DNA from 3 places in the Halomonas qaidamensis genome. Region 2 is predicted to be linked to each of the others. Evidence: predicted binding sites of a transcription regulator. Region 2 holds the regulator's gene; each other region holds the start of a gene.
The links. The regulator PhoB, encoded in region 2, activates phosphate uptake and scavenging genes when phosphate is short. The targets are predictions, from matches to a motif close to TGTCATANNNNTGTCANA.
Positions count from the first base shown of each region.

Region 1: a site for PhoB is predicted at 2,007-2,024, ahead of K1Y77_RS14675 (heavy metal response regulator transcription factor). Genes of this name have one in related genera too.
Region 3: a site for PhoB is predicted at 1,863-1,880, ahead of K1Y77_RS11830 (DUF6482 family protein). Genes of this name have one in related genera too.

Region 1 covers NZ_CP080627.1:3,259,493-3,262,771, reverse strand. Annotated here, with positions in the region: gene K1Y77_RS14680 (heavy metal sensor histidine kinase) at 1-1,237, opposite strand, end outside; gene K1Y77_RS14675 (heavy metal response regulator transcription factor) at 1,237-1,908, opposite strand; gene K1Y77_RS14670 (GlcG/HbpS family heme-binding protein) at 2,044-2,535, shown strand; gene uraH (hydroxyisourate hydrolase) at 2,585-2,995, shown strand; gene K1Y77_RS14660 (hypothetical protein) at 3,090-3,266, shown strand.
Region 2 covers NZ_CP080627.1:3,694,972-3,698,250, forward strand. Annotated here, with positions in the region: gene phoR (phosphate regulon sensor histidine kinase PhoR) at 1-1,241, opposite strand, end outside; gene phoB (phosphate regulon transcriptional regulator PhoB) at 1,244-1,933, opposite strand; gene ubiA (4-hydroxybenzoate octaprenyltransferase) at 2,057-2,947, opposite strand; gene K1Y77_RS16670 (chorismate--pyruvate lyase family protein) at 2,982-3,279, opposite strand, start outside.
Region 3 covers NZ_CP080627.1:2,612,154-2,615,432, forward strand. Annotated here, with positions in the region: gene K1Y77_RS11820 (cryptochrome/photolyase family protein) at 1-1,090, shown strand, start outside; gene K1Y77_RS11825 (thiol-disulfide oxidoreductase DCC family protein) at 1,087-1,482, shown strand; gene K1Y77_RS11830 (DUF6482 family protein) at 1,509-1,811, opposite strand; gene K1Y77_RS11835 (hypothetical protein) at 1,987-2,280, opposite strand; gene dnaB (replicative DNA helicase) at 2,347-3,279, opposite strand, start outside.

The DNA.
Region 1 (3,279 bases), 440 kb from region 2:
CGCCGCTTCGCGCTGGGTCGCAGCGATAGAACCGCTCAAACACTCTTGGCAAGTCTTCTGGTGGTATCGCGGGGCCATGATTATGAATGCGTAACTCGATTTGGCCTTCAACGCTGGTGGTAGAGATGCTGATAGGGGTTCCTGAGCGCCCATAGCGCAGGGCATTAGCGATTAGATTGGCTAAGGCTGTGCGCAGTAGGTCACGGTTGGCAACCACGCTACCGTGGCTGTGGTTCACTAGCGAGCGATCATCGTCCTCTGCCATGCCCTCGAAGTAATCACATAGCTGAGTGACTAACTCACCGAGGTCGACCTGCTCACAGGGTAGGGTATGTGAAGGGCTTTCGGTACGTGCTAGGAACAGCAGGCTATCGATCATTCTTGATAAGCGCTCATACTCTTCGATATTCGATTCCAGCACCTGACGATACTCCGCATCACTTCTGTCCCGGCGCAGGGTATGTTGTGTCTGTCCTAGCAAGTTGGTTAAGGGGGTTCGCAGTTCGTGTGCCATATCTGCAGAGTGGCGTGAGAGCTGCGAAAACCCTTCTTCTAATCGATCGAGCATTCGATTCAGGCCTTGGCTGAGACGGCTGATTTCCTCGGTTTCGCCAGCCACACTTAGGCGATGATTCAGTTGGCGAATGTCAATGCGTGCCGCCTGTTCAGCTAAGCGTCGCAGCGGTTGAAGCCCCTGTCGGCTGACGCCCCAGCCAAGTAAAAATGCCAGTAAGGCGCCGACGATTAATGCAATCCATAGCTTGAACTGGTAGGCAGCGAGCATCTGATTACGCTCATTAAGTAACTTACCTGCGACCAGTGTTAATGGCTGGCCATTTTGTTCAAGGGTGTGCCATGCCAGTCTTGCTGGTATTGACCCGGACGTATCATTAAAGCGGACGGTCGTCGTCATCGGTAGATCCGGCACAGGCAGATTGCTTGGGTTAACCTCAATCAATACCTGTCCCTCGTTATCAATTACCCACAGTAAGCTGTCGTGATTGCCCAGCATGTTGGCATAGAGTTGAGGGCGTTGGTGAAGCATCGTAATACTTTCACCATCGTAGAGCAGCGCTTCCATGCGCTCTAGGCGGCCATGCAGCATTTGGTCATCACGCCAAGCAATTTCACGTGTCAGCGAGTGGTAGAGATAAGTGCCGATACTGCCCAGCAGTAGCACGCTGACCAGGGCAAAAAGTAGCGATAAGCGCGTTGCTAACGAGTTCAGCGTTGGCATTAAGAACGCTCCTCAAGCACATAACCCATGCCGCGCTCGGTGTGGATGAGTTTAGTGGGAAAGGGGTCGTCGAGTTTAGCGCGAAGTCGCCGGATAGCCACTTCGACGACGTTGGTATCGCTGTCAAAATTCATTTGCCACACCCGAGAAGCAATATAGGTGCGTGATAGCACTTCACCTTCTCGGTCGAGAAATAGCTCTAAAAGCGCAAATTCTTTGTTGGTGAGTGCAAGTCGTTCGCCTTGACGGGTAACGCGGCGGCGCAAAACATCCATCTCTAAATCGGCGACGCGAAAGTGCTCTCTTTCGCGAGGCGGGCTGCGGCGTAACAGTGTGCGCACGCGGGCTAGCAGTTCGACAAATGAGAAGGGCTTGACCAAGTAGTCGTCTGCACCTAATTCCAGCCCTTTAACGCGATACTCCACGGCATCGCGGGCGGTCAAAAATAGCACTGGTACTTGGCTGCGGCGGCGGATCAGTGGTAGCAACTGCCAGCCATCAAGGCCGGGCAGCATGACATCAAGAATGATCAGGTCGAATTCGTCCTCTTCAATGTAATGCTGCGCATCGTATCCATCGCGTGCTATCTCAACGGCATAACCTGATTCACCTAGCCCTCTGCTCAGGTAATCAGCGGTTTTTTGTTCGTCTTCTACTACCAGGATACGCATGCCGTGTCCCCGCGAAATCGACACAGAGTAGCCGGATCGGACGCTTTTTCACATTACAAATCTGTAATGCTGCCGTCAGGTGTTTGACGAGGTCGAGCTGTCAGGATGATGCCATCACTTGATAAGGAGACTTTCATGACATCACGACGTGCTCGCCTGCCCCTGCTTGGTGCTGTCTTGTTGGCCGGTAGCGTGCTTGCCGATACCGGGCCGCTACAGCAGCAGACGCTGTCGCTAGATCTGGCTAATCGCTTAGTGAATGCCACCTTGGAAGCGTGCCATGCCGATGGCCGTACAGCCGTGGTCGCTGCGGTAGACCGTGGTGGCAACCTGGTGGCTTTGCAACGCGATGACAACATCGGCCCCCACAACACGGTGGCCGCCCAACGCAAAGCATTTACGTCTTTGTCGACCGGCAGTACCAGCCGCGCGTTATCTGAGCATGCTCGCCAAGACCCTGAGTCGGCCAACCTAAACACGTTGGATGAATTGCTGCTATTGGGTGGCGGTGTGCCGCTCAGAGTCGAGGGTGAGCTGATTGGTGCCCTTGGCGTTGCCGGAGCAGGTGGTTCTGCCATTGACGAAGGCTGTGCCCTGACGGCTATCGACAGCGTAATACCCCAGTAAATCCCATAAAGATCGCTCTTTACCTATCACCCTAAAAGGATGTTTTTTTATGAAACTATTGTCTGCCCTGTTTGCCGGTATGGTTTTTAGCAGCGTTGCTGCCACTGCACTGGCGGCTGATAACCCGCTAAGCGTTCATGTCCTCAATATCCAGAACGGCCAGCCATCCCCCGGCGTTGATGTTGAGCTTGAACGACATACCGATGGGGGCTGGGAGTCACTGGCAACAGCAACTACCGACGATGCAGGTCGTGTGTCAGCCCTTTATCCCACTGATGAGGCATTCTTACCAGGTACTTACCGTGTGACGTTTGAAACCGGTGAATGGTTTGAAGCACACGGCACCGCTACTTTCTTCCCCAATGTACCAGTGCCTTTCGAGGTAGAAGATGCTGACCAGCATTACCACATTCCACTGCTGCTTAGCCCTTACGGCTACTCAACGTACCGCGGTAACTAATTAAGCATCGATGAACCCCCTGGTTTATTCGTGAGCACATCTTTTTAGATGTTCCATTTATTTGTTGCTTAAGTAAAACGAGAGAGAATGAATCATGAAAGTACTTAACATCGTCGCTGCCATCGCTCTTGCACTGGTCTCTGGTGTTGCGTTAGCAGAGCGGGGTTCTGGTGAAGATAATCAGATCGCCTATCCTGAATCGACGTCTCAACAGCAAAGCGGTGCTGATGGGCATAACGCATTTGTTGATCTGTCAGCCAGAAATCGTTAAGCGTTAGCGTAGC
Region 2 (3,279 bases):
TCGCCAGGATGGGATTCAATGTGTAGCAGTGCATCATGTCTTAGTAGTACATGCTTCACAATCGCAAGGCCAAGGCCCGTGCCACCCGTCGCTGTACTACGCCCTTTATCAACACGGTAAAAGCGCTCTGTTAGGCGTGGAATATGAACCGGGTCTATCCCTTCACCGTCATCATCAACGTCAATGCAGGCGCCACCATTTGGTAGCGTTTTCCAGCGAAGCGTTATCTGACTTCCTGTTGGGGTATACCGCACAGCGTTAAAGGCAAGGTTAGAAACAGCACTATGCAGCTCTTGTTCGCTACCAATGAGCCGCGCATCACTCTCAAGCACAACATGAACACTGTGTTGTTGATTAGAAAGTGCAAGCGCATCGCGGCGGATACTATCGAGTAACGGTCCTACCGCTAGCGGTTGGTGATCCTCTCCCCCTTGATCAATTTCTAACCGCGAAAGTAGCAGCAAATCATTGACCAAATTTTGCATGCGTTTAGTCTGCTCTTCCATCTGGCCAATCCCGCGACCTAACCGCGGCGGCAACTGATCTTTCAGCTCGCCGTAGGTTTCTAAATACCCCGTTAACACTGTAAGCGGGGTACGTAGCTCATGGGAAACGTTCGCCACAAAGTCACGACGCATCTGCTCTAAACGATGGAGGCGAGTAATATCTCGCGCCATTACTAAGCGTTCATCATCGCCATAAAGGGTAATTTGATATTGAAGGATGCGCCGTTCATCGATGGGCGACGTCAAGGTTAGCGGCTCACCGTACTTACACGCGTTAAAATAGCTGATAAATCTTGGGTCACGAAGCAGGTTGGTAATGTGCTGGCCACGGTCATGAGCCGTTTGTAGGCCCAGCATTTCTGTCGCTGCGCTGTTCCACCACTCTAGGTCACCATGCCGGTCCAACATAACTACGCTATCACGCATTGCTTCAGATGATTCCTGAATACGTGCCAACGTCGCGCGTAAGCGGTTCTGGGTAATCCGTTGGCTTTTTTGATAGCGATACAAGCGATCAAATAGCTCACCCCATATCCCGTTCGCTGCGGGGGGTTCATCATGGGGATGAAGCGTTAACCATTTAAATAGCGCACGTAGTTGACGTAAATGGTAGCCAAGACAAACGGTAAGGCCCGCCGCTAGACCGATGCCTGGAACTGCCACCAGCCACCCTAGGAAAAGGCCTAGCATTGCCCACAAAACAAAGCGCCACAGTTCTCGGCTCCACAAACGCACGGTTACACCCGGGCAGAGAAGCGGTATCCAGTGCCACGCACCGTTTGAATAAGGTTTTGGTGGGCTTCCCCGAGGGCCTTGCGTAAACGACGAATGTGGACGTCTACGGTACGCTCTTCAACATACACGTTACCGCCCCACACTTGATCAAGTAACTGGCTACGTGTGTAAGCGCGTTCTTGGTGGGTCATAAAGAACTGCAGCAAACGATACTCTGTCGGCCCCATTTCCAATGCTTTGCCATAAGCGCTCACCCGATGGCTGACAGGATCTAAAAGCAAGCCATTGATTTCGATAGGATCTTCGACGCCACGAGGCGTAGTACGGCGTAACACTGCTTTTAAGCGCGCTACCAGCTCACGGGGCGAAAAAGGTTTGGTGATATAGTCATCAGCGCCAGCTTCAAGCCCCTGAATCTTATTATCCTCTTCGCCTTTGGCGGTTAGCATGATTATAGGCACTTCTGCTGTCGCTTCTTCACGCTTCAAACGCCTTGCCAGTTCAATACCACTGGTACCGGGCATCATCCAATCCAGCAAAAGTAGATCTGGCTGATGGTCAACCATCATGGCGTGGGCATCCTGGGCGTTATCCGCTTCAAGTACGCGATAGTCAGCCATTTCAAGCGCCACGGCGATCATTTCGCGGATAGGCGCTTCATCATCGACAATCAAAACGGTCTTGGCGGTCATTCCAGGGGCCTCACGGTGTTCAATGAAAACTGGTTCGAAAGAACAGTTCAACAAAACAGTTCAGTGACATGTCAATGACGATAACACCATGACTTGATGACAATTCTATGACAAAGACGATATTTAGCCAGTGATTGGCCACCAACTCAGTACTATTCCTGCAAAAATCAATAAGCCAGACCAGTGATTGTTTAGAAATGCTTGGAAACAGCGGTCACGCTCACGGCCAGCAATTAGCCGCTGTTGGTGGGCAAACGTAGCGGCCATCCCCGTTAACCCAAGCCAGAAAAACCCTCCCAAACCAACACGTATTCCCACCCATGCAAGTAGCAACAATGTCGCTGCTTGCAGCACACCAATGATAAAGCGGTCAGCACTACCAAACAGCACCGCGGTAGATTTAATGCCAATTTTAAGGTCATCGTCGCGGTCGACCATGGCGTATTGGGTATCGTAAGCCACTGTCCATAAAACGTTCGCACTAAACAACAGCCACGCTTCAAACGGAACGTACCCCAATACTGCACCGAATGCCATGGGGATCGCCCAAGAAAACGCCGCTCCTAAAAACACTTGTGGGAAGTGGGTATACCGCTTCATAAAGGGGTAAATAAACGCTAAAACAACACCGCCGATTGAAAGCAGCACCGTAAACCAGTTGGTCAGCAACACTAAAACGAAAGCGGCGGCAACCAGCGCGATAAACAGTAGCTGCGCTTCGGTTTCACTGATACGCCCAGTGGCTAATGGGCGATGCTTAGTGCGCTTTACATGGCCATCAAAGTGACGGTCAGCGTAATCATTGACCACGCAGCCCGCGGCACGCATCACATACACACCAGCAATAAAAATTAGCAGCACATTACGCTCAGGCACACCGTCAGCCGCTATCCAAAGCGCCCATAACGTTGGCCACATCAGTAGCCAGGTGCCAATCGGGCGATCTAAGCGCATTAAATGTAAAAAATCTGCCACTCGGGCCCATCCCGTTGGCCGCAACAGAGAACGATCCATGCTTACCTCTCAAAAAGAATACGCTGGCACTAGCCTAGCGCGAAGGCAGGTCAAGATCATCTGCCATGCTTGATAAAAAGTATTCCTGTACCAATAGCGACAGTCCGCTGTGCTGAAACACTGAGCGCCGCCCCCATACACTGTCTGCCAATAGCGCAGACTGTTCGACGACAAAACGTGGCTGATGGCGGGTAGCGTAAAGCGGTCCACGCACTAGATCGGGCTGTCGAAACAACCAACTGCCTAACGAGCGCTCGCCCAGCCCTTCCAAGCCTTTGCCTTGTAACTGGCTAAGTGGCGCTACCGAGCGCGCAACCACCCAAGGTTTATTT
Region 3 (3,279 bases), 1.1 Mb from region 2:
AATGGAAGGCGATGCGCCTGCGGGTGGCCAGTGGAATTTCGACCACGACAACCGCGAACCGATTGATGCAACCCTCCGTTTTCCAGCGCTACCCCAACACACCCAAGATGCGCTCACCAAGGAAGCACTCAACGACGCCAAGCGCCATTTTAGCGACCATATGGGCTCCCTGGATAACTTCAACCTCCCCGTCACCCGCCGACAGGCGCTGGTGGATTTGAAGCACTTTCTCAACCACGGCCTGGCCGATTTTGGCCGCTATCAGGATGCAATTAGCGACGCCGCACCGTTTCTGTATCACTCCAGGCTATCGGCGGCGCTCAATATCGGTCTGTTAACCCCTCAAGAAGTGTGCGAAGCCGCTGAGCAGCAGTATTACGATGGCAAAGCCCCCCTTAACGCTGTTGAAGGGTTTATTCGTCAGATACTTGGCTGGCGAGAGTATGTTCGTGGGCTTTACTGGACACACATGCCGAATTATAAGCGTGAAAACCGGCTTGGTTTTGAACGCGATTTGCCTGCGTTTTACTGGGATGGAAATACTGATATGCGTTGCTTACAGCGCGCTATTCAAATGACCATCGACAACAGCTATGCCCACCATATTCAGCGCTTAATGGTAACCGGCAACTTTGCCCTACTTTGCGGCGTGAAGCCTGAAGCACTCTGCGATTGGTACCTGGCGGTTTATGCCGATGCCTGCGAATGGGTCGAGCTGCCCAATACGTTGGGCATGGTGCTGCATGCCGATGGTGGTCTAATGGGTTCCAAACCTTACTGCGCTTCCGGCAAGTATATCGACAAAATGTCTGACCACTGCCAGCACTGTCGCTACTCCCCAAAGCAGGTAACTGGCCCAAAAGCCTGCCCATTTAACAGCCTTTATTGGCATTTTCTGGAAACCAACGCTGAGCAGCTAAACCGTAACCCGCGCATGAAACTAATCTATGGCTCTCTCTCACGCATGAAAGACGAAAAGCGTGAGGCGATGCGTCAGCAGGCGGAACAGTTTCTAGCCTCACTACCGACCAGCCAAGGCTACGGCCAAGCGCACCATACCCAAGGTTATAACGCAAAGGACACTCAATGAGCCGTTTTTCGACACTCCAAGCCAACTCACCAGTCACCCTATACCACGATGGTCACTGCCCCTTTTGCCGCGTAGAAGTCGCATGGCTTGCAAAACATCGCCATAAAGAGCGCGTGACCTTAGTGGATATTCAGGATGAAAACTTCAACGCTGCCGATGTTGGACGCACCTTTAGTGACATGATGGGGCTGCTACATGTAAGAGACAGCAAGGGAAGTTGGTATATCGGGATGGATGCCAGCCGGGCCCTTTATGCGGTGTTGGGCTACCGGTGGCTAGTGTGGCTATCTTGCTTACCAGGCCTACGGGGGATAATGGATGCAAGCTATCGTTTTTTTGCCCGTCGCCGCGTTCGACTGGGGCAGTGGTGGGAAAAACGTGCCGCTAAATAAGTGAATAAAAGAAGATCAGGTTAAAATTAAAATACCAGCGGCATACGCGATGTCAGTGGCGAGCTGTAATGCGCATCACGACCAATCACTTCATCCTGGGGCACATGCTGAACTAAGTAAGCACGATGGATGCCAGCGCGCTTTAGCTCAAGGTAGACATCGTCTAGTGAGCGAAACAGCATTGGCTTGTTACGCTGAGTTAGCATGTGCCGCTCACCCTCAACATCTTCAAGTTCAACTTGGTAAAAACGGCTACCAGAATGAGTAATGACGCGTATTTCAAAGTTGTCGTGCCCTGCGACAAACCGTTTCAGTTCTTTCAGTTCCATGATGCTCTCCTATGATTGTTAATTATCATGGGGCACAGCATGACGTTACCCCATGACAATTTTATTACCTTTACACTAACTAGCTATGACGGCAACATCACAAGAGAGTTCCTGACCAAACCATCAACTATTCAGCCAAGAATTCATCAACTTTTTCATCAACATATTCATCGAATTATTGATATTCAGATGGGTCGATGGCCTTACCTAACGAGTTGCGATCAATCCAGTTGCCGCCTTTGGTTTCCTTATAACGAAAAACCACCTTATCGCCCACGGTGACTGGCAGCTCCGAATCCTCAGTCTGGTAGCTATATTTTTCCCCTTCGACCACTAGGAAGTAACGGTAGAGGTCAGGCATACCCAACCACTCTTTAAATGGCCCTTCACGCTCTAGCGACTGCAACTCCCCACGGCCTTCTAACTTTGGAAGACGCTTACGGTTGCCACGTCTAAAACCACCTGCCATTTGCTACTCCTGTCTATCTGTTTCGTCGGGGAGGAGCATTATACGTTCTCCCCCCTGACGCTCAAGTTAATCACCGAAAGCTTCACCATAGCTATCAGGCGCTAGATCTTCAAAGCGCGTGTACTTACCAATAAACGCCATATGCACCGTCCCAATCGGGCCGTTACGCTGCTTGCCGATAATCAGCTCAGCAATCCCCTGGTTATCAGGATTATCGGGGTTATACACTTCATCTCGGTAAACAAAAGCAATCACGTCGGCATCCTGCTCGATCGCACCCGACTCCCTTAAGTCCGACATCACAGGACGTTTATTGGGGCGTTGCTCTAACGAACGGTTAAGCTGTGAAAGGGCCACAACAGGACACTGAAACTCTTTTGCCAACCCCTTCAACGAACGGGATATTTCCGAAATCTCACCGGTTCGGTTTTCAGAAAAACCGGGGATCTGCATCAGCTGCAGATAGTCAATCATGATCAGTGCCATATTACCGTGTTCACGCACTACCCTGCGTAAACGCGAGCGCATTTCGTTGGGCGAAAGTGCTGCGGTGTCGTCTATAAACAGCTGCTTGTCTTTGAGCAAATTGACTGCTGAGGTAAGCCGCGGCCAGTCTTCATCTTCCAACTGGCCAGAGCGCACGCGAGTCTGATCAATCCGGCCTAGTGACGACAGCATCCGTAGCATCAGCGACTCAGCGGGCATCTCCATGGAAAACACCATCACCGGTTTGTCGCTAGAGATCACCGCATGTTCAACCAGGTTCATTGCAAAGGTGGTCTTACCCATAGACGGACGTCCGGCAATAATCACCAAATCCGAAGGCTGCAGGCCGGACGTCATTTCATCCAGGTCACGAAATCCCGAGGAAAGTCCGGTCATCTCACCTTTTAGATTGAACAGTTCATCAATACGATCAACCGCTTTGGTTAGTAGCTCACTCATGCCAATAGGGCCGCCGGTTTTCGGCCGCTCCTCGGCAATTTGAAACACTAGCCG